Regions from separate parts of the Arthrobacter sp. TRD_SC_6 genome, predicted to be linked through region 1. Evidence: predicted binding sites of a transcription regulator. Region 1 holds the regulator's gene; the other holds the start of a gene.
What was found. The regulator HrcA, encoded in region 1, represses chaperone genes, less so after heat shock. The targets are predictions, from matches to a motif close to TTNGCACTCGNNNNNNNCGAGTGCNAA.
Positions count from the first base shown of each region.

Region 2: ACWA1U_RS15630 (FmdB family zinc ribbon protein) is a predicted target of HrcA. The motif match lies at 13,962-13,988, and genes of this name have one in related genera.

Region 1 covers NZ_CM143953.1:2,678,768-2,688,391, reverse strand. Annotated here, with positions in the region: gene lepA (translation elongation factor 4) at 1-1,680, shown strand, start outside; gene hemW (radical SAM family heme chaperone HemW) at 1,708-2,937, shown strand; gene ACWA1U_RS12720 (DUF4870 domain-containing protein) at 2,979-3,410, opposite strand; gene ACWA1U_RS12715 (DUF3097 domain-containing protein) at 3,537-4,391, opposite strand; gene hrcA (heat-inducible transcriptional repressor HrcA) at 4,540-5,556, shown strand; gene dnaJ (molecular chaperone DnaJ) at 5,624-6,751, shown strand; gene ACWA1U_RS12700 (16S rRNA (uracil(1498)-N(3))-methyltransferase) at 6,766-7,521, shown strand; gene ACWA1U_RS12695 (GerMN domain-containing protein) at 7,532-8,488, opposite strand; gene ACWA1U_RS12690 (PhoH family protein) at 8,896-9,624, shown strand, end outside.
Region 2 covers NZ_CM143953.1:3,289,141-3,308,436, reverse strand. Annotated here, with positions in the region: gene ACWA1U_RS15675 (glycerol-3-phosphate dehydrogenase/oxidase) at 1-1,382, shown strand, start outside; gene ACWA1U_RS15670 (PTS sugar transporter subunit IIA) at 1,451-1,936, shown strand; gene ACWA1U_RS15665 (ABC transporter ATP-binding protein) at 1,990-3,774, opposite strand; gene ACWA1U_RS15660 (ABC transporter ATP-binding protein) at 3,782-5,500, opposite strand; gene ACWA1U_RS15655 (SURF1 family protein) at 5,651-6,487, shown strand; gene ACWA1U_RS15650 (DUF3817 domain-containing protein) at 6,484-6,945, shown strand; gene guaA (glutamine-hydrolyzing GMP synthase) at 7,003-8,589, shown strand; gene ACWA1U_RS15640 (DUF4011 domain-containing protein) at 8,694-12,770, shown strand; gene cpaB (Flp pilus assembly protein CpaB) at 12,806-13,480, opposite strand; gene ACWA1U_RS15630 (FmdB family zinc ribbon protein) at 13,577-13,906, opposite strand; gene ACWA1U_RS15625 (5-formyltetrahydrofolate cyclo-ligase) at 14,028-14,636, opposite strand; gene galU (UTP--glucose-1-phosphate uridylyltransferase GalU) at 14,721-15,623, shown strand; gene ACWA1U_RS15615 (GNAT family N-acetyltransferase) at 15,632-16,246, shown strand; gene ACWA1U_RS15610 (hypothetical protein) at 16,371-17,249, shown strand; gene ACWA1U_RS15605 (phosphotransferase) at 17,264-18,508, shown strand; gene ACWA1U_RS15600 (response regulator transcription factor) at 18,529-19,200, opposite strand; gene ACWA1U_RS15595 (sensor histidine kinase) at 19,197-19,296, opposite strand, start outside.

The DNA of each region.
Region 1 (9,624 bases):
ATGGACATCGAGCGTGAGCGCGGAATCACCATCAAGTCGCAGGCGGTGAGACTGCCCTGGGAACTCGATGGCGTCAGCTTCGCCCTGAACATGATCGACACTCCGGGCCACGTGGATTTCACCTACGAAGTATCGCGGTCGCTCGCGGCGTGCGAGGGTGCAATCCTCCTGGTGGATGCGGCGCAGGGTATCGAGGCGCAGACCCTCGCAAACCTGTACCTCGCCATGGAAAATGACCTGACGATCATTCCCGTCCTGAACAAGATTGATCTTCCGGCGGCCCAGCCGGAGAAATACGCGGCAGAGCTGGCCAACCTCATCGGCGGTAGCCCCGAGGACGTGATGCTCGTGTCAGGAAAGACCGGCGCGGGCGTGGAAGCACTTTTGGACAAAATTGTGCGCGACCTTCCGGCTCCTGTAGGAGACGCGAACGCACCGGCGCGGGCAATGATCTTTGATTCCGTTTACGACACATATCGCGGGGTCGTGACCTATGTCCGCGTTGTCGATGGGCACCTGAGTCCCCGCGAACGTATTCAGATGATGTCCACCCGCGCCAGCCATGAGTTGCTTGAAATCGGCGTCAGCTCACCCGAGCCAACCCCGTCCAAGGGCCTGGGTGTCGGCGAGGTCGGTTACCTCATCACCGGCGTCAAGGACGTCCGCCAGTCCAAGGTCGGCGACACCGTCACCAACCTGGCCAAGCCCGCAACGGCGTCGTTGGCGGGTTATGCCGATGCAAAGCCGATGGTCTTCTCCGGCCTATACCCGCTGGAGGGCGCAGACTACCCGGTGCTCAGGGATGCGCTGGAGAAGCTGATGCTCAACGACGCCGCCCTGGTGTACGAGCCCGAAACATCAGCGGCGCTGGGCTTCGGCTTCCGGGTGGGCTTCCTGGGCCTGTTGCACCTCGAGATCACGCGCGAGCGCCTTGAACGGGAGTACAACCTGAGCCTCATCTCGACCGCTCCGAACGTCGAGTACCAGGTAACGCTCGAGGACAAGAACGTCATTCATGTCACCAACCCAAGCGAGTACCCCATCGGCAAGATCGGTGAGGTCCGCGAACCGATGGTTGCCGCCACTATTCTCGCGCCGAACGAGTTTGTCGGCACCATCATGGAGCTGTGCCAGAGCCGGCGCGGAGCGATGGGAGGCATGGACTACCTCTCGGAGGACCGGGTGGAGATCCGTTACAGGCTTCCGCTGGCCGAGATCGTCTTCGACTTCTTCGACATGCTCAAGTCCAGGACCCGCGGATACGCTTCGCTGGACTGGAAGGCCGACGGCGACCAGGTCGCAGATCTGGTCAAGGTCGACATTATGCTCCAGGGCGAGCAGGTGGACGCATTCTCCGCCATCACCCACCGCGACAAGGCTTACGCCTATGGCGTGATGATGACCGGGAAGCTGCGCGAGTTGATTCCGCGGCAGCAGTTCGAAGTTCCCATCCAGGCCGCGATCGGCTCACGGATCATTGCCCGCGAGAGTATCAGGGCCATCCGGAAGGACGTCCTCGCCAAGTGCTACGGCGGTGACATCACCCGTAAGCGCAAACTCCTTGAGAAGCAGAAGGAGGGCAAGAAGCGCATGAAGATGGTAGGGCGCGTGGAAGTGCCACAGGAAGCCTTCATCGCTGCGCTCTCCTCGGACGAGTCGAAGGACAAAGCCAAGAAGTGACGACGGCGCCAATCAGGAGGCGCGGAATTGCCTAGCGTGTTGCCGCTCGGCGATCCCGCACCGTCCGGCGGACTATTGCCCGCCTCTGCGGCCGCGGGTTCGACCGACCGCCAGTTCGGTCTCTACGTGCACATCCCGTTTTGCGCGGTCCGTTGCGGTTACTGCGATTTCAACACCTACACCGCTGCCGAGCTCGGCGGGGGCGCATCCCAGGCCAATTTTGCTGACACCGTCCTGGGCGAGTTGCAGTTCGCCGGTTCGGTACTGCGCGAGTCCGGAGTTGAAGACCGGACGCTGAGCACGGTGTTCTTTGGGGGAGGAACACCCACCCTGCTCCCGGCGGAGGACCTGGCAAAAGTGCTGGCAACGGCCACAAACCTGTGGGGGCTGGCACCGGGCGCGGAAGTGACTACCGAAGCCAACCCCGATTCCGTCACCAGAGACAGCCTGCACCTTCTGGCTGAGGCGGGGTTCACCCGCGTCTCCTTCGGCATGCAGTCAGCTGTGCCGCACGTCCTGTCCGTCCTTGACCGGACGCACTCTCCGGAACGGGTTCCACTGGCCGTGCAGTGGGCGCGGGAAGCAGGCCTCAAAGTCAGCCTCGACCTCATTTACGGCACGCCGGGGGAGCGGTTACAGGACTGGTCCGCGTCCCTCGACGCGGCCCTCGCGCTCGAACCAGACCACATTTCCGCCTACGCACTGATCATCGAGGACGGTACCCGCCTGGCAGCCCGCATACGCCGGGGCGAGGTGCCGGTGATCGACGAGGACGACCACGCGGACAAATACGAACTTGCCGACTCCCGCCTACGCCAGGCTGGCCTCGGCTGGTACGAGGTCAGCAATTGGGCGCGCACATTGGCAGATCAGTGCCGCCACAACCTCGCGTACTGGAAGGGCCATGACTGGTGGGGCGCTGGTCCTGGCGCACATTCCCACGTGGGAGGAGTGCGGTGGTGGAACGTCAAGCACCCCTCCGCCTACGCGCAGCGCATCGACGCGGGCGTCTCACCTGCCGCGGGGAGGGAAACGCTCGACGACGACGCTCGCTACACCGAGGACGTCCTCCTTCGCGTTCGACTGGCGGAGGGCTTTCCGGTGACAGCCTTGCGCCCTGAGGGTCGCCTCGCAGTAGCTGGACTGATCGCGGATGAGCTCATTGACCCTGGCGCGGCCTTCCGGGGATCCGTCTGCCTCAACGAACGCGGCAGGCTCCTGGCCGACGCCGTGGTGCGGCGGCTCCTGCCGGACTGAGCCCTCCGCGCAGGTTACCTTACTGAAAATTGCTGGGGATCTTAGTGAAAGATCCGCAGGTTGAACGGATACCGGTACGGCCGTCCCCGGTTCACCTGGATACCTGCCGCTACAGAGAATGCGGCGAGGGTGACCCAGATCAGTGCATTGATTACCGCGAACAGGCCGCCAATTCCGGGCAGCAGTGACAGGAGTAGTGCGATTCCCGCCAGGATGCTTGGGGGGAACGTGAAATTGAAAGCTTCCTTCGATTCCTGCGCCGTGAAAGGTCCCCGGTCGCGATAAATGAGGAAGATGATCAACGAAGGGATGAACCCGAGAATGCCGAGAAAGTGCGCGAGTGTGGCCCACTGGCGGTCCTCGGATGGACTCAGCGGCTGGGCATCCGGACTGGTGCCTTGAAACGCCGGGGCACTGTCCTGGCGGGCAGGACGTGACCGGGGATCACGGTGCTGGTCTGCGTTGTTGGACAACGAATTTTCCTTCGCGGGTTTGAAGATGACCCGCGGACATTCGCCGCGGAGCTTACTTCCTAAGGGTACTGGGTACTTGAGGGCCGCGCTGTTAGGGCGGCAGTGCAATGACTTTTCGGGAGCTGGTCAGACGTCGCTGCCTGGAACCGTAAGGAAGTCAATGACCTCTTCAACCCTCCCAAGAAGGGAGGGTTCCAGGTCCGCATAGGAGGAAACACCCGCAAGAATCCGCTTCCAGCCGTTCGCGATGTCTGCCTGCGTCCGGGCAGGCCAACCCAAGCGGGTGAGGATCCCTGTTTTCCAGTCCTCGTTCCGCGGAATGATCGGCCAGGACCCCATTCCAAGGGCACGGGGTTTGACCGCCTGCCACACGTCCACATACGGGTGTCCGACGATCAACACGTTCCCTGCGGCACCTGGAACGCGCATCGCTTCGGCCGCAATGCGCGCCTCCTTGGTACCCGGAAGCAGGTGGTCCACCAGAATCCCGAGGCGGCGGCCGGCTCCTGGTCCGAAAGCCCGGACGGCTCCAGCCAGATCATCCACCCCGTGGAGAGGTTCGACAACTATTCCTTCGACCCGCAGGTCATCGCCCCAAACCTTCTCGACGAGTTCAGCGTCGTGCCGTCCTTCCACCCATACTCGGCTGGCGCGCGCAATGCGTGCGCGCTGCTCGGGCACCCTGACGGACCCGGAGGCTGTCCGGGTGGGGGCCAAGGTGCCGGAACCTGTCGCAGCGACTACCTCCACGGGGCCGCCATCGATATGGAAGCCGAACCCCAGCGCAAACGTCCGGCGCTTTCCGCGCCTGTCCTCGAGCACCATGACGTGGAGCCCCCCGGACTTCTCGGTGCTGAGGACCTCGCCAACAAAACCGCTCTGGACGTCTTCAAGTACGACGCCGGGGCGAGCTTCGACCTTCGGCAGTTCCGAGCGCTTGGGTGCTGAGAGGTCTTCGTATCCCCATCCTGGGTAGGACATGTGAGCTCGCTCGCTTTCGCTGTTGGCCGTGCCCCGGGCGGGCGGCACCAATGCTAACAATGCGCACAGGCGTATTAGACTTGGCACTTGGGTGTGTTGAGTGCTAACTCGTTCAAGAGTTGGCTGCAATTCCGAAGCGGAGGTGAAAATGAGCGAGCCGAGAAGACTGGAAGTCCTGCGGGCAATCGTTGAGGACTACGTTCATTCGCGCGAGCCGGTGGGATCCAAGGCACTGGTCGAACGGCACAGGCTCGGTGTTTCTTCAGCGACCATCCGAAATGACATGGCGTTGTTGGAGGAGGAGGGTCTCATCACCGCCCCACACACCAGTTCAGGCCGCATTCCAACAGATAAGGGCTACCGGCTCTTCGTTGACCGCATAGCGGAGGTCAAGCCGCTCTCCTCTGCGGAGAAGCGGGCCATCCAATCCCTCCTGGAAAGCGCTGATGACCTCGATGACGTCCTGGACCGCACGGTCCGCCTGCTTGCCCAGTTGACCAACCAGGTGGCAGTCGTGCAGTACCCCCACCTCGGCGCGGCAGCGGTCCGGCACATCGAGTTTGTCCTGCTGGCTCCGGGACGGGCGTTGGTGGTTCTCATCTCAACCAACGGTGTTGTCCAGCAGCGTGTTGTGTCCGTGCCCAACACAGCGACGGAGGACAATGTCTCGGACATCAGGCAGCGGTTCCTTGAGAAAGTATCGGGGGTTCGGCTCGCAGCGGTACCCCAAAGTTTGGCCGCGTGTCTGGGAGAGCTCTCCCCTCAATTGCAGGAGGTCGCCCGCGCCCTTGCGGTGAGCCTGGAGCAGCTTGCCGGTTCCAACCGCGAGGACAGGATCGTCCTCGCAGGTACAGCAAACCTCGCGCGGTCCACTCTCGATTTCCCGCTCACTATCGGGCCGGTACTGGAGGCACTGGAGGAGCAGGTAGTCATGCTGCGGCTGCTCTCCGAGATGAAGCAGGATCCGCTGGGAGTCTCGGTGCGCATCGGTCGGGAAAATCCGCACGGCGGCCTCGCGGAAGCCTCCGTCATTGCAACGGGTTACGGACCCGATTCGTTGGCGAAAGTGGGCGTACTGGGTCCAACCCGGATGGATTACCCAACCACTATGGCTGCCGTGAGAGCGGTCGCCAGGTATCTTTCCCGCATTCTCGACGAGTCGTGACCCCAACAGCCCCAAGAACCACAACCGCCGCACACGCGGTGCAATTTACAGGAAGTGATGTGCAGGAGTGAGTAATCACTACGAAGTCCTTGGCGTCGCCCGCGATGCCAGCGGCGAAGAAATCAAGAAGGCCTACCGGAAGCTGGCTCGCAAGCTTCATCCCGATGTGAACACGGGCCCTGATGCCGCAGATGAGTTCAAGCTGGTGACCCGCGCGTACGAGGTCCTGTCGGACCCGCAGAAACGCCGCGTCTATGACACCACGGGCAACGAGAACGGAACCGACAACGGTTTCGGAGGCGGCTACGCAGGTCCTGGGTTCGCTTTCCAGGACATCTTCGAGACCTTCTTCGGCGGAGGCGGGCCAAGCGGGCCTCCTTCGCGCACCCAGCGTGGCCAGGACGCGTTGATCAACGTACGCATCGATCTCAAGGACGCTGTCTTCGGGACCAACAAGAAGATCGACGTCGACACAGCCGCCGTCTGTCCCACCTGTGACGGTACCTGCACCCAACCCGGCACGTCCCCGAAGACCTGTGATATCTGCGGCGGCGCCGGTCAGGTGCAGAGGGCTGTAAGGTCCATCCTTGGACAGGTAATGACCAGCGCCACCTGCGGAACCTGCCAGGGGTTCGGCACCGTCATTCCGCACCCTTGCTCCGAATGCATGGGGGACGGGCGGGTCCGCTCCCGCCGCACGCTGACTATCAAGGTCCCCGCCGGCGTCGCAACCGGTACCAGAATCCAGCTCGCGGGGCAGGGGGAAGCGGGAACTGCAGGAGGCCCGCAGGGTGACCTTTACGTGGAGATTCGGGTGAACAGCGATGCCAACTTCCTGCGCGAAGGTGATGACCTGCACGCTACGCTGACCATCCCGATGACTGCGGCAGCCCTCGGCACCACGGTGACCATGGCAAGCTTCGATGGAGATCAGGAGATCACGGTCAAGGCGGGCACGCAGTCCGGTGAGATCGTTGCCCTGCGGGGTCAGGGAGTTACGCACCTTCGCGGGTACGGCCGCGGTGACCTGCTGGTGCACCTGAGTGTTGAAACTCCGCGGAACACCGACTCCGCCCAGGAGGAACTGCTGCGCCAGCTTGCGGAACTACGTGGGGAGCAGTTCGCTGAAGGCCAGCTCGCGAGCAACGGGTCAGGTGTCTTCGCGCGGCTGCGTGAACGCCTGGGCAATCTGTAGCGGACCAGGCCGGAATGACCAACCAATCCTTCCTGGGGGAGGCAGCGGCGGTGCAGGGCGCCGTCGTCGGGGGAATCTTCACCCTCGCGGGTGGGGAAGCACACCACGCAGCCACGGTGAAGCGGGTCCGCGTGGGCGAAATGATCGACGTGGTCGACGGCGGCGGGCACCGGTTGAGTGGGCAGGTCGCTTCTGCGACGCCCGACGCGGTCGTGCTCACCGTTGTCTCGGCCTCCTTCGACCCGCCGCCGTCGAGCCCGTTCATTCTTGTCCAGGCCCTGGCAAAGGGTGACCGCGCGGAACTGGCGGTGGAGGCGGCCACCGAACTCGGTGTGGATGCGGTGCTGCCGTGGCAGGCGGATCGGTGCATCGTGCGCTGGCGGGGAGACAAGCTGGTCAAGGGCCGCAAGAAATGGGAGTCACTGGTGCAGGCGGCGTCCAAGCAGTCGCGCCGGACCCGCATTCCCGAGGTCCTGGAAGCCATGGACAGCCGGGGCCTTGCCACCTGGCTCGGCGGCGTCGACCGCCCGATCGTCCTCCACGAAGACGCCGGAGAGTCCCTCGCGGATTATTGGGAGCGAACCGCCGGGCACACCACCGGGCCACTCGCCGTCGTCGTTGGTCCTGAGGGTGGCATAAGTCCACAGGAGATGGACCTGTTTGCCGGAAGCGGCGCCGTGCCCGTGAGCCTCGGCGGCAATGTGTTGCGGGCCTCTACCGCCGGCCCCGCTGCCGTCGCTGTCCTGAACCTGCTGGCCCACAGGTGGTAGCAGCGGCCGTTCAGCGCACGGTGACGAGCTTGTCATCGAGGGGAGAAGGCTGGCTGGTCGCGCTATCCAGGGGAGCGAGAACTTCCACCAGATAGGTACCCGGCTCGAGTGTCGCGCTGAACTCGAAGAGGCCGGTCGCTCCCGTTGCTGCGTCCACCGCGACGGTGCCGGTCTGCGCCGCTCCCGCCGGCTCGCCGTCGTCGAACACTGGTTGAATACGCCAGAGAAGCTCCGTGCCCGGCAAGGTGGAACTGCCTTGCACAATCAACGCAGGGTCTGTCCGTATCGAGCCGTCCTGAGGATTAATCAGCCACACCGGTGCTATGAGCTCAACGTCGCGTCTGAACTCCGAGCCCAGTGTGATGTGGCCGAATGCGGAGTAACCGGCTTTGCCGTCTACGAGGATTCGAACGCTGCTCGGACTCCCGCTGAGGACCAGCCCGGCGTTCGCGGCTGCGGCAGTAGCGGTGTAGACAAGTTGCTGGACTGCCCGGACGGCGATGTCCTCATTGACTCCATCTCCGAAGGCATCGGAGGCAATATCAACGGTGATGACGTTGTCAGGTGAGATCGACGAGTTGACGGTTGATGCCGTCCGCCAAGGGCTGTAGTAGTCCTCATCGATCGGTTCTCCGCTGGTCATAGCCCAGATTGCGGCCGCAACAGGGTCCCCGGCAGGTTCGCCCGGTAGGAACTCACGGTAGAGCAGATTGTCCTTCTCGCCGAGCCAGTACACCGGAAGTAGCGGAGATCCCACCGATGCGTCTGCGTCAGGAAGGGTGACTTCCGGAAGGCTCGTCGTCTGCTCCATGAGCATTTCCGCTCCGCTGGCAGCCTGTGTGGCCGGCACGGGATCCGCTCCCGCAGTGCAGGCCGGAAGCCAAAGGGCGGCGACCAGGAGAATGGCAAATTTCCAGGCCTTTCCCGCATTGAGCCGAGCCGGGGATGAATCCGCTGAGATTTCCACTGCGCGCGTCCTCCTTCCCAGCTGGCCGTATTGCCTTCTTTACGTGTGGCAGGTCCTCAGCGGGAGTACAACCATGGAGTTGGACCGTCCGGCCAGGACCTTTTTCCAGCTTGTCACAGGGAACCTGCCCGCCCCGATGGATTTCCTGATCGCCGCCTGACTGAGATGCGATTGATATCTGGCCGTTGCCCTCCTGTCACATTCACGGCAGGCTCGTGCATTAAGCCCGGCGCAGGGAGGGGACGAACAGCGAAAAATCTGGTCTACCGAATCCCGGCGATGCACGCCGCCCTGACCACCCGGCGGTAGGCTAGAAGGAAGGACTTTACTCGCGGGGCCCGGACGTGTACAGCAACCGGGATTCGCGGACGATTCAAGGAGAGATGGAAGGCCTGCGGGCCGCGGATATGACCGATTCTGCAATTGGTATTGGCACAAGTGGCTTGGAAAGCCGGGTCATCGTTTTTGACTCAGCCGACCAGATGGTTCAATCACTGGGAGCCAATGATGAAGCGCTTGCGCTGATTGAAGGTGCTTTCCCGGGAGTCAATCTGCACGTGCGTGGTGCTGAGCTTTCAATAAACGGACCGGTCAATGATGTGGCGCGGACCGAACGCCTCATAGCGGAGGTGCGGACCCTTGCCGCCAGCGGCACACCAGTGACGCCACAGGTCCTCGAGCAGTTGCTGTTCATGCTGAAGACCCAGCAGGCAAAGCCCGCAGAGGTGCTCTCGATGAACATCCTCTCCTCACGAGGCCGGACTATCCGGCCAAAGACGGTCAACCAGAGGGATTACGTCGACGCGATTGATGCGCACACCATCGTGTTCGGAATCGGCCCCGCCGGTACCGGCAAAACCTATCTGGCCATGGCCAAAGCGGTTCAAGCCCTGCAGCACAAGGAAGTCAACCGGATCATCCTGACCCGGCCCGCGGTTGAGGCGGGGGAGCGGCTCGGGTTCCTTCCCGGAACGCTGAACGACAAAATCGACCCTTACCTCCTTCCGCTCTATGACGCACTTCACGACATGATGGACCCCGATTCCATTCCTCGCCTGATGGCAGCCGGAACCATCGAAGTTGCACCTTTGGCGTACATGCGCGGCCGGACGCTCAACGACGCCTTCATCATCCTC
Region 2 (19,296 bases), 620 kb from region 1:
CGCTGACCAAGCGCTTCATTGAGCGGCCCTACGTCGGTGCGGGGATCATGCTGTATGACACCATGAGCATGAGCTCAGGCAATTCCCGCGGTGTCCCCATGCACAAGCATCTCTCCCGGAGAGGAACGCTTCGCGCGGCCCCCAGCCTCAAGGACGACGCCATGGTCGGCTCGATCCGGTACTACGACGCCCAGGTGGATGACGCCCGGTACGTGGTGAACATGATCCGTACCGCCGCCGCGTATGGGGCCAAAGCCGCAAACCGGGTATCTGTCGTCGATTTCCTCCGCGAGGGTGAACGCGTGGTCGGTGCTCGGGTGAAGGACCAGGAGACCGGCGAGGAATTCAGCATCCGGGCCAAGCAGATCGTGAACGCCACGGGCGTGTGGACCGATGAAACCCAGGCCATGGTGACAGACCGCGGGCAGCTCAAGGTACGCGCTTCCAAGGGCATTCACCTGGTGGTCCCGCGTGACCGGTTCCAGTCCACGGTCGGTCTGATTCTTCGCACCGAGAAATCGGTGCTCTTTGTCATCCCCTGGGGCCGGCATTGGATCATCGGAACCACAGACACTGACTGGGACCTGGACAAGGCCCACCCCGCTGCATCGTCGAAAGACATTGACTACATCCTCGAGCATGTGAACAAGGTCCTGAAACGGCCGCTCACCCGTGAGGATGTTGAGGGCGTGTACGCAGGGCTGCGGCCGCTGCTGGCAGGTGAAAATGACTCGACCGCAAAACTCTCCCGCGAACACGTTGTGGCCCATCCGGTGCCGGGACTCGTCGTCGTCGCCGGCGGAAAGTGGACCACCTACCGCGTGATGGCGAAGGACGCCGTTGATGAGGCTACGCGTGCGCTGGATGAGCGTGTGCCCAGCAGCTGCACTGAAACCGTTCCGCTCCTCGGCGCCGAGGGGTACAAGGCCGCGTGGAACAAGCGCGCCCGGACCGCCGAATCTTCGGGGGTGCATGTTGCCCGCGTCGAGCACCTGCTGCAGCGTTACGGCACCCAGGCCGAGCACATCGTCGCGCTCATCCGTGAGAAGCCCGAGCTCGGCGAGCCGTTGCCCGGAGCCGACGATTACCTGGGCGCCGAAGTGGTGTTCGCAGTGACCCACGAGGACGCCCGTCATGTTGACGACGTCCTCACCCGCCGCACCCGGATCTCCATTGAGTCCTGGGACCGCGGCGTCTCGGCCGCGCCCGTCGTCGCCGGGCTGATGGCGCCTTACCTGACCTGGAGCGAGGCGCAGGTGGACCGTGAGGTCAAGCACTACGTCGCGCGGGTGGAAGCCGAAAGGCTGAGCCAGGAACAGCCCGACGACGAATCGGCGGACAGCGCGCGCATGGGGGTCGAGGACATCGTCCCCCTAAGCTGAAGACCTACCGACTACCGGCGCATCCCGCCCGGCACGTTTACTTCGTTTCACATTGTGAGAGGCCGGCTGTGACCCCGCTCGACCTGCACGACACCGAACTGACCACCCCGCAGATGGTGGTCCTCGACATGGTTGCCGCGGATAAGGCGGACGCCGCAGCCCAGCTTGCTGAGCGACTGTTCGCCTGCGGCCGGATCACGGACCTTGATCGGTTCCTTCAACAGGTCAATGCCCGCGAACACCAGATGGCCACCGGGCTCCCTGGCGGCGTGGGCGTTCCACACGCACGCAGCGAGTACGTTGCCCAGACATCCATAGCCGTGGGCGTTACGCGCTACGGCCACAGCCTCGACTTCGGCGCACTCGATGGTCCGGCCACGCTCGTCCTGTTGATCGCAACGCCCGCGGCATCCTACTCCGAGCACCTTGAGGTGCTGGCCACCCTCGCGCGGTCGCTGTTCAAGGAAAATTTCCGTGAGTCATTGCGGCGCGCGCACGACGCCGAAGTGATCAGCGAACTCATCAACTCATCGCTGGTGTTCTTCGACCACTGACGCTGACCACTGACGCTGACCACTGACAGCTGAGCACCCGTCCCGCGCGGGGGCTACTCCGTCCGCCAGGAACGCCAGAGTGAGGCATAGGACCCATTCAGCGCCAGGAGTTCGTCATGTGACCCGAGTTCGGTGATGTTGCCGTTTTCCACGACCGCAACCCGGTCGGCGTCGTGCGCTGTATGCAACCGGTGGGCAATGGCGACGACGGTCCGTCCCTCCAGCACCGCGCTCAGGGAGCGCTCAAGGTCACGGGCAGCCTGCGGGTCGATGAGGGAAGTTGCCTCATCGAGCACGAGCGTGTGCGGGTCGGCCAGGACCAACCGCGCCAGTGCAACCTCCTGGGCGCGTGCGGGCGTCAGCTCGTAGGCGCCCGAACCCACTTCTGTCTCCAGTCCGGCAGGCAACGCGCGGGCCCACCCCAGGGCACCGACGTCGTCGAGTGCTTTCTCGATCTCCTGCCCGGTTGCATCGGCTTTCCCCAGCCGGACGTTATCCGCCAGCGAACCGACGAAGACGTGGTGCTCCTGGGTCACGAGCGCAACCTCGCGGCGCAGCGCATCGAGCGGGCGGTCCACAAGGGGTACACCGCCAACCGTGACCGAACCGGCCGTGGGGGGATGGATCCCGGCGATCAGGCGCCCGAGAGTGGACTTGCCCGCACCGGAAGGCCCCACCATGGCGAGGCGCTCACCTCGGCGCAGTTGGAGGTCCACCCCATGCAGTACGTCATGGCCAGGGCGGTAAGCGTAACGGGCACCGGAAACCAGGATGTCCTCATTGTCCGGCTGGGCGGCTGTTGCCGTCCGGTCGGAGGGAACATCCTTGATGCCGATGATTCTGGCCAGCGATGCTGCGCCCACCTGGATCTCGTCCGTCCACATGATCAGGAGGTCAACCGGATCGATCAGGCGCACTGCAAACAGGGCAACCGTTGCAACCGCACCCGGAGTCACCGCACCGGTCGAAGCGAGCCAGCCGCCCCAGAGGAGCACACCGGACACGGGAAGCCAGAAGGCAGTGTCAGCGGCGGGGAAGAGGATCGAGCGAAGCCACAGGGTATAGCGTTCGGCGCGGAACGAGCCCCCCAGCGAGTCGTCGATCCGGTTCCTGCGCAGTCCGCCGAGACCGAGGGCGTCGACAGTGCGCGCACCTTCGATGGTCTCGGTGATTGAACCGTTGACCACGGCGTAGCTCTCGCGCTCGGCCTTGTAGCCGGCGGAACTGCGCCTGAGGTACCAGCGTGTGGCCGGATAGAGCAGCGGAACACCGACGAGCAACGCAATGGACAGCACGGGAGACGTCAGGACCGCAGCGGCCAGGGTGATGATGATCGTCACTACCGAGACAACAACCTGCGGCACCCCGAAGCGCACGGTGTGCGAAACGGAGTCGACGTCGTTGGTCGTTCGGGAGACCAGATCGCCGGTGCCCGCCTTTTCCACCGTCGAGAGTGGAAGGGAAGTCACCTGCGCCATGAAGTCCTCGCGGAGCTCGGCAAAAACAGTCTCGCCGAACACCATGCCGGCCTTCACCGCGAACTTGCGGAGAATGGCCTGCACGGCGAGGAACGCGAGCATCAACAGTGACATCGACGCGATGAAACCGGACGTTGTCCCTGCAACCACCGCGTCCACCACGACACCCAGGATGAACGGGCCCACCAGCCCCGCGGCGGCCGAACCGACGTACAACATCACCACCTTGCTGAGTCCGCCGCGATGGCGGCGGATCAGCCTGAATGACTCCGTCTTCACCGCCCGGGCGTCGGCTACGGGCAGCTTTCCGGACGCAGTCTGCTCCCCGGGTTGGGTAGTCTTCTGGTTTTGGGAAGCGATCTGGGTATCACTCACTTCTAATCACCACGTTTCGGTAGGCAGGCGTACTGGTCATGAGTTCCTGGTGTGTTCCTTGGGAGCAGAGCCGGCCATCCTCCAGGAACACAACGTGATCCATTGCTCCGAGCATCAACGGGCTTGCGGTAACGACGACGGTGGTTTGCCCTTCGTCGCTGCGTGCCGCTCCCAGCCGTGCGGCAATCCGGGACTCGGTGTGTGCATCGACTGCGCTGGTTGGTTCGATGAGGACCAGGGTTTCAGCATCGCTCAGCAGCGCCCGCGCGAGGACCAAGCGCTGGCGCTGACCTCCGGAGAAGCTGCGGCCGCGTTCGGTCACCTCGTGGTCGAGCCCGCCGTCCACGCCGTCGAGGATATCCAGTGCGCTTGCTGTTTCAAGCGCCGCGAGGATGACGGCGTCGTCGTGGTTTCCGTGTGGGTCGAGCTGGCTTCGAAGGCTTCCCGTGAACAACTGGGGGCTTGCTTCACTCACGATGATCCGGCTCCGGACATCATCGAGCGGCACTTCATGCAACGCGGCTTCACCCCAACGGACAACTGCTTCGCGCAGAACCGCATCATCAAACCGGCCGAGACGCGTGGCAAGTTCTGCTGTACCCGCGGGATCAGCGGATACCAGGGCAGTGAAGCGTCCGGGCTGGATCACGACCGAACTGGAGACGTCAACGAGGGCAGAGGGGCCCGACGGCGCGGGAGCAGTGCCGTCGTCGGACACGTTTGAGTCGACCGAGAGCACGTTGATGATCTTCCGCGCACCGACGTGGGCCCGGATTGCGTGGGAGACGCCGTCAGCAGCCGTCCGGATGGGTGTCATCAGGAAGATGGAATAGCCGAACAATGCAACCAACTGGCCGGGTTCAATCTCGCCGCTGAGTACGAGCGTGGCCCCCACCCAGGTGAACACCACGCTGAACGCTCCCGCAACAAAAACCTGTGACGCCTCGAGGGTTGCGAGCGAGCGCGCAACCCTGATTCCGGCGTCGCGCGTTTCGGCGGAGCGCTCGCGGTACCGGTTCACGAAGATGTGCTCCCCGCCAATGCCGCGGAGAACCCGCAGACCTGCGACGGTGTCCGCGCCGACGGCAGTCATCTTGCCTGAGGCATCGCGCTGTTCCCGCTGGCGGGCCTGCAGCGGCCGGACGACAAGCAGGAGGAGCGCACAGCAGGCGGGCACGCCCACCAGTACGACAATTGCCAGCATGGGTGAACTGAAGGTGATGAGCACGCAGACAACGAGCCAGGATACGAGCGCGCCTGCGAAACGCGCACCGATATAGAAAATTTCGCCGAGGCGCGTTGCATCCGAGGCGGCAGTCGAAACCACTTCGCCGGTGGAGAGTTTCTGCGGAAGCGCGTCCCCGGTCCTGGTGATCTTGTAACCCACGAGCCGGATGCTCTTGAACGCAGCCTGCATCCAGTTGCTGAGCGCTGCCCGGTGCCCCAACATCCCGGCTGCGGCCTGGACGATGGTCAGGCCGATCAGCACCCACACCCACATGAACAGTGCTTCAGAACTACCCGCGATGACTCCTTCGTCGATGGCACGGCCCAGCGCGAAGGGAACGATGGCCTGCGCGACCATCAAGAGCGTCTCAAGAAGGATGGCAGCAGCCAGCGTGCCCTTCTGCTTCGAAGCCAGCCACAGCAGGAACCGGGTGGGTGAGCGAAGCTCGGGAGGGCCTGGATCGGGGTAGGGGTACGAGCGCACGAGAGTCAATCCTAGACCTAAATCACCTCAAGTGATAGATGTTTCCCAATCAGTTATTTATCCAGCGGTCGAACGTGATTTTGGTCTCTGCAGGCGGGCGGCAAGCCGCGGGGATTCGGTCCCTCAACGAGCAGGAAGTACCGTTAACGGGTGTTGAAGACCGCGCTCCAGCCGCGATGGATACTTGCGTTGATCCTCGCCATGGCTATTGCCGCGACCTTCGTCCTCCTCAGTCAGTGGCAGTTCTCGCGCTCACAGGATTCAGCACCACCGCCGTCTTCGACCACCGAGCAGGTTACGCCGCTCGAGGACGTCTTCGAGCCGGGCACTCCCATGATGGCAACCGTCGCTGACCAGATCATCAGCATGGAGGGAAGCTTCCTGCCGGACACCCGCGTTCTGGTGGGGGACCGTCTGCAGGGGGAGCGGGAGGGGCTTTGGGTTGTCTCGGCTTTCGAAGTCGAGCGCGGCGGTGAGCCCGGCGCCGTCATACCGGTAGTTCACGGTTGGATCCCGGATACCGAATCAGCTGCGGCGGTCCAGGAGATGAGCGGTGACGCCACGGTCATGGGCCGTCTGCTCCCGTCGGAAGCCCCGGTTGCCCAGCGGCCGGTCGAGGGACAGGTTCCCACGCTGTCCGCAGCCGAGCTGATCAACCGGTGGGATGTCCCCACCGTCTATTCGGGGTTCGTTGTCTCATTCGAGACCTCGGTGGAGGGTCGGGCTGTTGAAGCTGGCGCACCGCTGGAAGCCGTTTCCGTCGGTCCGCAGCCGCAGGAAACCCCGGTGAACTGGCTCAATATCTTCTATGCCGTCGAGTGGTTCGTCTTCGCTGGTTTCGCGTTCTTCCTGTGGTGGCGCCTGGTCGCTGATGACCACCGGCGCAGGCTGGAAGACGAGCAGGACGAGCGCGACGAACACAACGCACGCAGAACAACACCGGACCATCCGGACCGCACCCAAGATAATGACGAGGTAAGAACGTGACCACCCCCGCCCAGCCCCCAGGAATCAAGAAACGCCGTTTCGGCGGTACGCACGCCCAGATCCTTTCGGCGCTCGGGTTCTATAAGGTGCTCGCCTACGCAACCGGCGTCATGCTGCTGCTGGTCGTGGTGGAGATGGTGGCGAAGTACGGATTCCGCTCCGAGATCGTAGCCGGAGGTTCGGCGGGGGTGCTCGGACTGGTCCACGAGTCGCAGCTTGCGGGCGCAGGCGGATTCAACCTGTCCACGGCCGTGCTGATCGTTCACGGCTGGCTTTACGTCGTCTACCTCATCGCTGACTTCAGGCTGTGGCAGCTTATGCGCTGGCCCTTTTCCCGCTTCGTCCTGATTGCGCTGGGCGGGGTGGTGCCGCTGCTCTCCTTCATCGTGGAGAAGCGCATTCACGCCAGGGTTGAGCAGGAATTGGCGGCCCACCCCGAAGCGCAGTCGAGGTACTAGCCGCAACCGGCAAACATCAATGTGCGGGGGCCGGGCCTCTACCACTATTGTTGACGCGTGACTACCCCCGCTTCCGCTCCAGAACACCAGCCGGTCCTCGTTGTCGATTACGGTGCGCAGTACGCCCAACTGATCGCGCGCAGGGTGCGGGAAGCGGACGTCTACTCGGAGATCGTCCCCCACACCCTCAGCACCGAAGCGATTCTGGCGAAGAACCCTGCCGCGATCATCCTCTCCGGCGGACCGTCCAGCGTGTACGCCGAAGGAGCGCCCCGCGTCGATCCTGAATTGTTCGACGCCGGTGTACCGGTTCTCGGCATTTGTTACGGCTTTCAGGCGATGGCCTCCGCGCTTGGCGGTACCGTCGCCAGGACCGGGCTGCGGGAGTACGGCTCCACCGACGTCGTGGTCTCCCCGGGCGCCGGGTCAATCCTTGAGGGAACTCCCGACCACCAGAATGCCTGGATGAGCCACGGCGATTCGGTGCAGGAAGCACCTGCCGGGTTTGACGTGCTCGCGAGCACCGCAGGCGCGCCCGTCGCAGCATTCGCCCATGAAGGCAAACAGCTCTACGGCGTCCAATGGCACCCGGAAGTGAAGCATTCCGCGCACGGCCAGCAGGTGCTCGAGAACTTCCTCTTCAAAGGCGCACGGTTGAACCCTAACTGGTCCACCGGCAACATCGTTGAGGAGCAGGTGGAGCGTATCCGCCATCAGGTTGGCGACGCACGGGTGATCTGCGGGCTCTCCGGAGGGGTGGATTCTGCGGTGGCCGCTGCACTGGTGCAACGCGCCGTCGGGGACCAGCTCACGTGCGTATTCGTTGACCACGGTCTGCTGCGCGAGGGGGAGGCCGAGCAGGTCGAACGTGACTTCGTTGCGGCCACCGGCGTGAACCTCTACGTCGCCAACGAGCAGAAGCGCTTCCTCGACGCTCTGGAGGGGGTTGAGGATCCCGAAACGAAGCGCAAGATCATCGGCCGCGAATTCATCCGCGCCTTCGAGGAAGCCGAACGCGCCATCATGGCCGACGCCGAGGCCCACGGCGAGAAGATCCGGTTCCTTGTGCAGGGCACCCTCTACCCCGACGTCGTCGAATCCGGTGGGGGAGAAGGCGCCGCGAACATCAAGAGCCACCACAACGTGGGCGGCCTGCCTGAAGACCTGCAGTTCGAACTCGTGGAGCCGCTCCGGACACTGTTCAAGGACGAGGTCCGTGCGGTAGGCGCCCAGCTTGGGCTGCCAGCAGAGATCGTCGGTCGCCAGCCGTTCCCTGGACCAGGACTGGGCATCCGCATCGTGGGGTCAGTCAATCAGGAGCGCCTGGACCTCCTTCGCCGCGCAGATGCCATCGCCCGCGCCGAACTCACCGCTGCCGGGCTCGACAACGAGGTGTGGCAAATGCCAGTAGTCCTCCTTGCCGACGTCCGCAGCGTAGGCGTCCAGGGCGACGGCCGCACGTACGGTCACCCGATCGTTCTCCGCCCGGTTTCGAGCGAAGATGCCATGACGGCGGACTGGTCGCGGCTACCGTATGACCTCCTCGCCCGCATCTCCAACCGCATCACCAACGAGGTCGACGGCGTCAACCGGGTCGTCCTCGACGTCACCAGTAAGCCCCCGGGCACCATCGAGTGGGAGTAGCGGTCCGCTGACTGCTGTCCCCGCACAGGGACAGGGGTGAAAATTCGGGGCTGGTCCGCGTTGCTTACAGCCGGTGGCGAGCAGCGTCGGCTAGCTTGGAAGACATGCCTATCTGGTCAAGATCAGGTCGCGAGGCCGTAGGGAAGAGGACAACCGTGCCAGTGCAGGACGCCGGTGACTCCGCAGAGGATTTCCTGATCCCGTGGCTGCGAAGGCTTGGCCCGCATGCCGGTGCTGACACGCTGCTCCACTTCACGCCGTCGCGCGCCAACAGCATCGACCTCACGCACGCCCACCCCTCCGGCCTCGCCCAGCTGCTCGCCGGTCGGCGGACACGGTTGTCCACGCTGCTGCGTGACGTAGACCAGTACAGTGCAGCCATGAAGGCTGCGCGGCAGCTGCGCGCAAAGGTGTACGAGCTGTCCTCGGAGCGGGGCATCGACGTCGGCTACGTCGCCGCAGGCACTGCCTCCTGGCGGTCAATCCACGACGACGGACGCACAGACTCTCTCACAGCACCCGTTCTGCTTACGGCTGTAGCGCTCACTGTGCACGGATCACAGGACGACTACGAACTTCAGCTGACCGAACAGGCACAACTGAACCCCGCGCTGGTGCGGACCCTGCACAAGGATCACGGCATCAGTTTTGATGCCGACGCCGTCGCGAACCTTGCTTACAGCACCGCGCGGTTCGATCCGCACCCCGTGCTGGACCGGCTGCGTCAGCTCACCGAGAACGTTCGCGGAATGACCGTCGAGCACCACATTCTGGTCTCGACCTTCGCCGACCTTGCCGATGTGGGCTCCGACGCCGCAATCGACCCAAGGCACCCGCTGCTCTCAGCGCTCATGGATGCCGCGAGGGAGGGGATCGACGCTCCATCCCAAGCGGAACCGCCGGCCCAGGGAACACCCTTGGATGACAGGCATCCCTCAAGCGAGTTCCTCATCCTCGACGCCGACCCGAGCCAGCAGCGGGTACTTGACGCCGTCACTGCGGGGGGTTCGGTAGTTGTTTCATCCCCTCCTGGAACAGGCCAGACGCAGACCGCCCTCAACGCAGCCGCAGCGCTTGCCGAACAGGGAAAGAGCGTGCTCGTCGTCGCGGAACGCCGAGGGACTCTTAACCATTTCGTGCAGGAGCTCGATGCGCTGAACCTGGGCTCGCTGGTGCTTCAACTCAGTGCAAACGGCAGCCCGGAGCAGCTGAAGGACCAGCTGGTTCGGGCGATCGTCCGCAATGAGAAGGCGGTCAAGCCGAAGCTGGATTCACTGCATGAGACCCTCGTCGCGCACAGGCACAAGCTGCTGGACCACGTCCGGTCGCTTCACAACGTCCGTTCACGGTGGGGTTGCTCGCCGTACCAGGCGATGCAGTCCCTGGCGGAACTGACTTCGCTCACGCCCGCACCGGCAACAACGGTGCGATTGAAGCGCAGCGTGATGGACAGTATCCCCAACCGGGATGAGCTTGCCGCACGGCTTCGCCGCGCCGCCGAGCTGGGTGGCTTCAGCAGGGAAGCAACGTCAAGCCCCTGGTACGGGTCGAAGCTCAGGAACCGCAAGGAGACCGAGCACGCCCACAGCCTCGCCGTCGACTTGGCGCGTGACATTCCGGAGCTCCAGGAAAAGGTGCGCGCTGTCGCTCACCATTCTCACATTGAGCTGGGATCGACCTTCGAAGAGTGGGGCGGACAGCTCGACCTCCTGGTTGCGGTGCGCGCGAGCCTCGACAAGTTCACGCCTGACATCTTCGACCGCCCGGTGACTGACCTCATCTCGGCTACCGCCTCCTCGACCTGGCGCCGTGAACGCACCATCGAGATGAGCTCAATGACCCGCTCGCGGTTGCGGCGGGTAGCTAAGGAATACGTCCGCCCCGGGGTGCACATCGCCGACCTCCATCAGTCCCTGATCGAGGTTCAGGAGCAGCGCACGCTGTGGACCAGGTACGCCACCACCGAGCGGCACCCGTCCGTCCCTACCGGCCTCGCTGAGATCAACTCCTTCCACAGGAGGGTCGACGCCCAGCTCGGCGAGTTGACCACTATTCTTGCGGGCACTGCAGATGCTCCCGAGTTCGGGGCGATGCGCCTCGATGCGCTCATCGAACGGTTGCGGGCACTCGCTGCTGACAAGGAAAGCCTCGCCACGCTGCCCGAGCGCACGTTGCTCATCGACGAGATGCGCGAAAACGGCCTGGGTGAGCTCTTGGATGATCTGGCTGCCCGTGAAGTCGGTCCGAAGCAGGTCGGCGCGGAGCTGGAGCTTGCGTGGTGGCAATCGGCTCTGGAAGCGATGATCAGCGGCGATGACTACCTGGCAATGTCCGACGGCGAGAGCCTGCGAAAGCTTGAAGCAGAGTACCGCCTCGCTGACAACGCACATGTAGCCTCCGGTGCCGGCCGGATCCGGTGGGCGCTTTCAGAGCGCTGGCGCGGAGCGCTCGAAACAATGCCCGCGGAGGCGGAGCAGATGCGGGAACTGTTGCGCAGTGGGAAGCCGACCCTGGAAGCACTGTCCGTCCAGGCCGATGAACTTGTCACCGCCCTGATGCCGGTATGGGCTGCCAGCCCGCTGGTGCTGCCGCTGGTGCTTCCCGAGGGGAAGACTTTCGACGCCGTCGTCGTGCTGGATGCTGAATCCATTTCGTTGCAGTCTGTGGTTCCGGCGCTCGCGCGCTCGCGGCAGGTCATTGCCTTCGGCGATGACCGTCTCGGCGGGCCGCGTAGCTTCACTGTAGCGGTGGAGGAGGAGCGCCGCAGTTCCACGGAGCACCTCCCGAGCGCTTACACCGCGCTGGGTGCAGTGCTCCCGGCGCTCTCCCTGCGGGAGGTCTACCGGGGGCCGGACAGCGACCTCACCGCTTTCCTCAGCGAGCGGTTCTACGACGGTGAGCTGAGCAGGCTTCCCACCGGCACTGAGGTCACCAGCACCCGGCGCGCACTGACGGTCGAGTACCTTCCCAATGGGACCGGGATGCCTAGTTCAGATCACGACGGCGTTGAGAGCGTCGCTGCCGAAGTCACCAGGGCGGTGGATCTGGTCTTCGAGCACATCCGCCAGCGACCCAGCTACTCCCTTGCCGTTGTCACCGCTAGTGCCCGCCACGCCCAACGGGTTGGTGAGGCGGTGCGCCTGCAGATGGCCGATGCGCCCTGGGCGGCTGACTTCTTTAAGCCTGGGAGGGAATCCTTCCGGGTGGTGCCCATCGACCGCGCTGCCGGGCTGACCCGCGATGCCGTGATTTTCTCGCTTGGATTTGGACGCACTCCGCATGGCAGGGCCCTGCACAATTTTGGCCCACTGTCTGCGGCTGACGGTCGGGGGAAGTTCGTGACCGCGATGACGCGGGCGCGGTACATCCAGCACGTACTGACCTGCTTCAGGCCGGAAGACCTCGACCCTGAGCGTCTCGGCACCGGGGCCCTGGACTTTTACGCGATGCTCTGCCGGGAACTGGCCGAGGGCGGTCCGCAGCGCGCCGCCGGCTCCATGAATCCGGCCAATGAGGATCCGCTCGTTGCTGATCTTGTCGAGCGGCTCCGTTCGCGCGGGGCGCAGGTATCCAGCCATCACGCGGGCGTGCTCGACATCGTGGCGACCGGGGACCCACTGACCGCGGCGCCGAGCGCTGATCCGGGTGGTTACGTCCCGCCCATGGCAATTGAATCCGATGGCACGGCGCGCTACCGCGGGTTGACCGTCCGCGAACGCAGTCGCCTCCGCCCACAGTTGCTTGAGCGTATGGGCTGGCGCTACCTGCCGTTGTGGACCATTGAAGTGTTCACCGACCCTGAAGGTTGCGCCGATCTAATCGGCGGCTACCTGGGTCTCGAAAAGAAATTGGAGATGAATCCCGTGACGGGCAGATCGGACGAACCCGTGGACAACTCGCGCCTGGACTCATCATTCGAAAGCGAGCCGGAAACCGCTGGTGACGGTGAGCCGCGGGCCGATGCTGAGCTGGCGGGCGAAGGCACAGGCCACGACGGCGCCGAGCCTGATCCTGCTCACGCACCGGCTGCCCAGCCCAGCACAGCGGCGTCGACAACGTCTGGAGCGCACGGTGACGTGATTCCCCAGCGCGCGGCTGAAGATGAGCCGCGGTCCTGGAACGACAGCGACGGCTCCCACGACGACTGGTTGAAGGAACAGAAGCCACCACACTGGAGCTAGCAGCGCAGAATGGAGCGAGCTTCGACACGGCCGGACTAACTGGCGCCCGAGGTCAGGACGAGGTGAACCTGCCCGTTGGATGAGGCGCCAGCCAGCGACGCCGCTTCTTCGGGACTTGCTGCGACGACAACTAGCGCGTCTGTTCCCCCAGCTGGCGCTCCAAACGGGCCGGCTGCAGCGTCCTGCGACGTCCACAGGACTGCCAGATTCCTGGCCAGTACGGTGTTCTTCGCGCTTACCTCGAAACCGTTCCCGGTGCTCAGCACCACGTCCACATGCTGGCCCGCAGAGAGCAGCTGGACCGTGGATGGGTCGGCGGGCCGCAGGGGGACGGCGACGGTGCCTTCCGGCATCCCGGCGAGAAGTCCGGCGCCAACGAGTAGATTCTTGCTGATGATGTCTCCGGCGGGGACCGGTGCGGCCAACTGTTGCCCCGCGACGAGTTCTGGCGCATCAAATGCCTGACGTGGTACGGATTCCCTCGGAACGTCAATGAGACCCAGCTGGCCGGAGGTCAGAACGCTTCCGACCGGCAGGTCTGCGGTCGCAGCGACAACCTGCACCATTTCGGGTTCGTCCGGGAGCAACGCTTCCACCGCGATGCCGGCAGCTGCGCACAGGACCGTTGCCGCCAGCAAACGGCGCTTGCGGAACAGGAATGAATTGAACCGGGCTTTCAGCGGCTGCGCTTTGGTGGGAGAAGATCTCATACTGTCCACGGTATTTAGCGGCCCGCTGGTTAATGCAGACAGCCCGCGCTATGTGGAGAACTCGCTCCAATCACGCGGGCTGTGCAGGATGAGTGGCTAGGCTGACGCCGCCGCAGGTGCTTTCGCTGGTGTGCTTCCTGCCTGTGCTGAACTGTCGGCAGACTTGCTGTCGCTGGAGGCTGCGGACGGAGAATCAGCGGGCGTTGCTTTTGCCGGCGAACCGGCACCGGCTTCCACGGACGATGAAGCGGAACGTGAGTCAGTACGGTAGAAGCCGGACCCCTTGAATACAACACCGACGCTGTTGAACTTCTTGCGAAGAAGACCTTCGCACTCAGGGCAGATGGTCAGAGAGTCATCAGAAAATGACTGCTGAATATCGAAAGCGTGGCCGCAATCCTTGCAGGCGTAGGCGTAAGTAGGCATCGAGATCCTCCCGGGAAACCGCTGGTGGTGGACCGGTGCAGTACTTCAACCAAAGCTGGCACTCACTCGATCCGAGTGCCAATTCTACACGGCGCCAAGCAAGCCTGCCCAACGCCGCACATCATCCGAGCCTGCGGAAACCCGACGGTGTGAACGCACCCTCAAGCGGCATGTCCAGGGCAGTAGCAACAAATCGGTGATCTGGAAGGATCTCCTCGTCGTAGAGATATCCAATAGCCCGGGTTTCAGGCGCCTCGAACCAGAGCTGAGCCAGGAAACGGTCGTAGTATCCTCCGCCCTGACCCAGCCGGTTACCGTGCGCGTCGACGGCCAGTCCGGGAACCAGGACCAGCCGGAAAGGGGCAAGATCCGTGAAGTGGTACCGGTGCCCTACTGGTTCCCAGATCGGCGCCCGCGGACTCTTCGCGAGCTCGATGCCAGGTTCCCAGTATGTCCAGGACAACTGGTATTGCGGTTCGCAGATAGGGACGACCACAGGCTGCCCGGCTGACGCGAGGGCAGCGAGAAGCTGCTGGGTGCCAGGCTCCGGTGGGGCGGACAGATAAGCCGCTACCGGACGCCCTTCACCTGGGCGCTCATTCTCGAGGAGCCAGGCCATGACACGCCGTGAGAGCTCTTCGGCGAAGTGTCGTTGGGCTTCTTCGGTGACCCGCTGCCTTCTTGCACGCAGAATGCCGCGCAGCTCTTCCTTGCTGACCTCAGCTTCCATGACAGAGACTTTACCGCCGGGCTCCTGCTGGAGGCCGTGTCCGCCATGGCGTCGGCTGCACGCGCGATTCTGTAGTGTTGTGCCATGACTGAGCGACCAAGAGTGAACAAGGCCGTCATTCCCGCCGCAGGCCTGGGTACCCGGTTCCTTCCCGCGACCAAGGCAATGCCGAAGGAAATGCTGCCCGTCGTAGACAAGCCGGCTATCCAGTATGTGGTGGAAGAAGCGGTCAACGCTGGCATCAATGACGTACTGATGATCACCGGCCGGAACAAGCGATCACTGGAAGACCACTTTGACCGTGTTCCCTTCATCGAGCAGATACTTGAAGCCAAGGGGGACCACGAAAAACTGGCGGCCGTCCGTGAGGCATCCGAGCTGGGAGACATCCACTACCTTCGCCAGGGTGATCCCAAGGGTCTTGGTCACGCAGTGCTGCGTGCAAAGCTCCACGTCGGCGACGAACCTTTCGCCGTGCTACTCGGTGATGACCTGATCGATGAGCGCGATGAACTGCTCGAAACCATGATCGAAGTCCAGGCCAGGACCGGTGGTTCCGTAATCGCCCTGATCGAGGTTGATCCTGCGCAGATCAGCGCCTATGGCTGCGCCGACATCGCCTCCATCGACGGCGAGGATTACGTACGGGTCAATAAGCTGGTGGAGAAGCCTGCGGTTGATGAAGCCCCTTCCAACCTGGCTGTGATCGGCCGTTACGTGCTCCACCCGCGGGTATTCGACGTCCTGGAGGAGACCGGTCCGGGCAGGGGAGGAGAGATCCAGCTCACCGACGCCCTGCAGACGCTTGCCGCTGCCGAGGGCGAAGGATCGGGCGTGTACGGCGTTGTCTTCCGCGGACGCCGCTACGACACCGGAGACAAACTCAGCTACCTCAAGGCCGTTGTCACCCTTGCCTCCGAGCGTGAGGACCTGGGCCCCGACCTGCGTAAGTGGCTGCGGGAATTCACCGACACACTTGACGGCTAGACACCACCATGTGGGGGCGGTTCACCTGGCCGGTGACCCTGGAAACCGGGGACCTCATGCTCCGGCCAATCCGGCACCGCGACAAGCGGGAATGGATGGATCTTCGGCAGCGCAACCTGCAGTGGCTTTCCCCGTGGGAGGCATCCAACCCGGCACCCGGGGGGTACCTTCCCACCTATCACGAGATGGTCCGCGCCCTGAACGCTCAGGCAAGGGCCGCCAGTGCCCTTCCGTTCGTTATCGCCGAGCGCCGTAATGGCCGCAAACCGGTCATGGTGGGTCAATTGACCATCTCCGGAATCGTCTGGGGATCCGCACTGACCGCTACGTTGGGCTATTGGGTGGACCGGGACCGGGCAGGCCGGGGAATTGCCCCTACGGCTGTCGCGCTGGCCACTGACTTCTGTTTCTGGGAACTCGGCCTGCACCGGATGGAGATCAACATCCGGCCGGAGAACTCAGCAAGCCTGAGGGTGGTGCAGAAGCTCGGGTTCCGCGATGAGGGCATCCGTGCGGCGTACCTGCACATCGCAGGGTCATGGACTGACCACAGGACTTTCGCGCTCACCGCTGACGAGGTCCCGGGCGGCCTGTTGCGGCGGTGGGAATCCTCGCGGCGCTAATCGGCCGTGTCCGCTGTGGCCAGCGCGGGAACCCCGGACGAAAATATCCAAAGTTCTGCATCCGCTTCGGACACACCGGCGCGAATGAGGCCCCGCAGGACCAACTGCTCCTAACGTTTTGTACGTGGACTTCTCTTTGAACAGCTCGGTTGTACTGGCGGCCATCGTCGGACTCTGGCTCATCTGGGTTGCCCCGTACATTTTGCGCCGTCGGGAGACTGTGCCTGCCGCAGGACCCACGCGTATCGCACTGTCCAGCACCGCAACAGGGGACGCTGAATTCCCAAGGAGCTTCATGAAGATGTCCGCTACGCAGGAATCACCGGTCCGCTCAACAGGTAACCCGTCAGTCCCGACAGCCCCCGAGACGGCGCCGGAGGCTGGATTCAGTGTCCGATGGGACAGGCTGGGGCTGGCGCTTGCAGGGTTGGTTGCGGTTGCAGCCGCACTTGTGACGTCCGTGTTTGCCGTGATTGGTCTCCTTAGTTCCCTCATTCCCGTGCTGGCGCTCCTGCTCGGTCTCGCAAGCATCGGATCGCTGCGCTTCCTCGCGATCAGCGACCGCCGCCGTCGTGCCGCTGAGCCCCGCCTCGCGGCCCCGAAACCCGAGGCCCCAGCCGGGCCGCCGCGCACCCAGCGCCCCACGAAGCTGTTCGACGGCGAGCACACCGAGGCCCGATCGGAAACGAACGACGACGGCGCGTCCGAGCAGGCGGTGCAGTTCACTGCCGCCGAGCTTCGGGCTGCGGCGCTCGCGGTCGCGGCGGAAGCCGGCGACCCGACGGCAGGCATCGGCGCACCATGGCAGCCGGTGGAAGTTCCGAAGCCCACCTATGTTGAGGCCCCCAAGGCCGAACGCCCGGAGCCCGCGCCGCTGAACCTGCCCGAGGCGCCAAAGCCCCAGGCCAAGACCCCAATCAAGGACGGTGCCGCCGCTCCGAAGGTGGAAGATTCCGCTCCCCGCATGAACCTGGACGACATTCTCCAGCGCCGACGCGCCTAGCCCGCATCGCCCCCATGAGTGAAGTTGGGGGATTGATGCTGTTGGAGAGCGCGGCAGTAGAGCCGGTGTTGCGGGTTGCAGCGGGAGCGTTGTGTGGACCGCTGAAGGAGTGGAAGCTTCTTCGGGTACATCACCGCCCGGGCGTAGGCGTCACCGGCATTTACTCCATACGGTACGGTCACGCGGAAGGTTTTCTTCCCGGTTTTCTGTGCATCACGACTGCCCCGGTTCCGGAGAAAACCTACTGTTCCCTCCGGCTGCGGGGCCCGGATGACGAGGCCCTTGTAGCCTGGAGCCACCCGCATGATCCACTGCTTCCCGGGCTGGCTTGGGCAAGTGATCCGCCGTCCGTGGGCGCAGCGTTGTTCGGTGGGAAGTTTCTCGGCAGGACGTCGCCTGAGACCGCGTTGCTGGGTAGCGGGGTTGCCGTCACGACTGTCAGCTATCGCCCGCTCCGACGGGCAGTCCTGTGTGCCCGGGCAACGGATGAGCGCCGCTACCTGAAGGTCCTCCGCAGTGGCCAGGGAGCGGGCCTGCGAAGGCGCCACGGCCTGCTTCTCGAGGCGGATGTACCGGTGCCCACGGTGGTCGCTTCTCCGGAAGAGGATGTGGTGGTGACGAAGGCCGCAACGGGTGCGCCGCTCGCCGTATCCATCATGGAAAACGGCGCCCGTGAGCTTGACCCTTTCGCCCTCGTTGAGTTGCTGCAACGCTTTCCCCCGGAAGCACTGAAGCTACCCGCCCGGCACCCGTGGTCGGCACGGGTCGGAGACTACGCCAGTGGAGCGGCGGCCGTACTTCCCCGGGAGACGGAGCGCATCCTGAAGGTGGCCGATGTAGTGCGCCAAGGGATCGGTTCGACGGAATCGGGTCCTTTGGTTCCGGCACACGGTGACTTCTATGAGGGGAACCTGCTGGTCGAGGGCGGCCGGATCACCGGAGTGCTCGATGTAGATGTGGTGGGCCCGGGCTATCTGGTCGATGACTTGGCCTGCTTCCTCGCCCACCTCGCCGTGCTGCCCTGCCTCGACGCCCGCTACGAACACGTCCCTGGTGCATTGGAGCGGTTTGGGACCGCGTTCAGGGAGGTAGTCGACGGGACCGCTTTGAACGTGCGCACCGCCGGGGTCGCACTCACACTCATCGCGGGCGCGAAGAGGCGCCCCACCCACGGGACGGCCGGGAGTGGAGCGTGGGAGCGGGACGCGCTAGGCCGGCTAGGTGTGGCGGAAGCTTTCCTTAAGGCTGCCTGTGCCTGATGCCGGCGGTGGAACGGAGGTCAGTTGTCCTCGGCGACCAGCCGGTAGCCCATGCCGCGGACGGTAGCGAACCGTTCAGCGCCGAGCTTGTTGCGAAGGTATCGCACGTACACGTCGACGACGTTCGATCCGGGGTCGAAGTCATATCCCCAGACGCGTGAGAGCAGCTGTTCCCGGCTGAGAACCTGCCCCGGATTGCGCAGGAATGCCTCGGCGAGGGCGAATTCACGGGCAGAGAGGTCAATTTCCTTGCCGTTGACGAGTGCCCGGCGCGACCTGAGGTCGAGTTGCAGGTCGCTGTGGGACAGCACCGAGTTGTCGGCCGAGGGAGCTTCCTGGCGTAAGCGTAGACGAACCCGCGCCAGCAGTTCCTCGAACCGGAAGGGCTTGGCCATGTAGTCATCGGCTCCGCCTTCCAACCCTGCCACCGTGTCATCGACGGAGCTGCGGGCAGACAGGATGATGACGGGAATGGCATTCTTCGACTCCCGCAGCCTCCGCAGGACGGTGAAGCCATCCTGGTCCGGCAGGCCCAGGTCAAGAACGATCAGTTCGAAGTCACCGGTCTGCGCGAGGTGGTATCCATCCCGGCCGTTGTCGGCAACCGTGGGCACATAGCCCGCGGACCGGAGGCCTTTGGCTACGAATGAGCTGATCCGGTCCTCGTCCTCAATGATCAGAATCTGGCTCATTGCCATCCTCTCTTCTCGCTGTCTGTTGGTTCCCGCCGCGGCGGAATCACCATGGTGAACGTGGCACCCTGATCGGGGGCTGACATCAGCTCGACG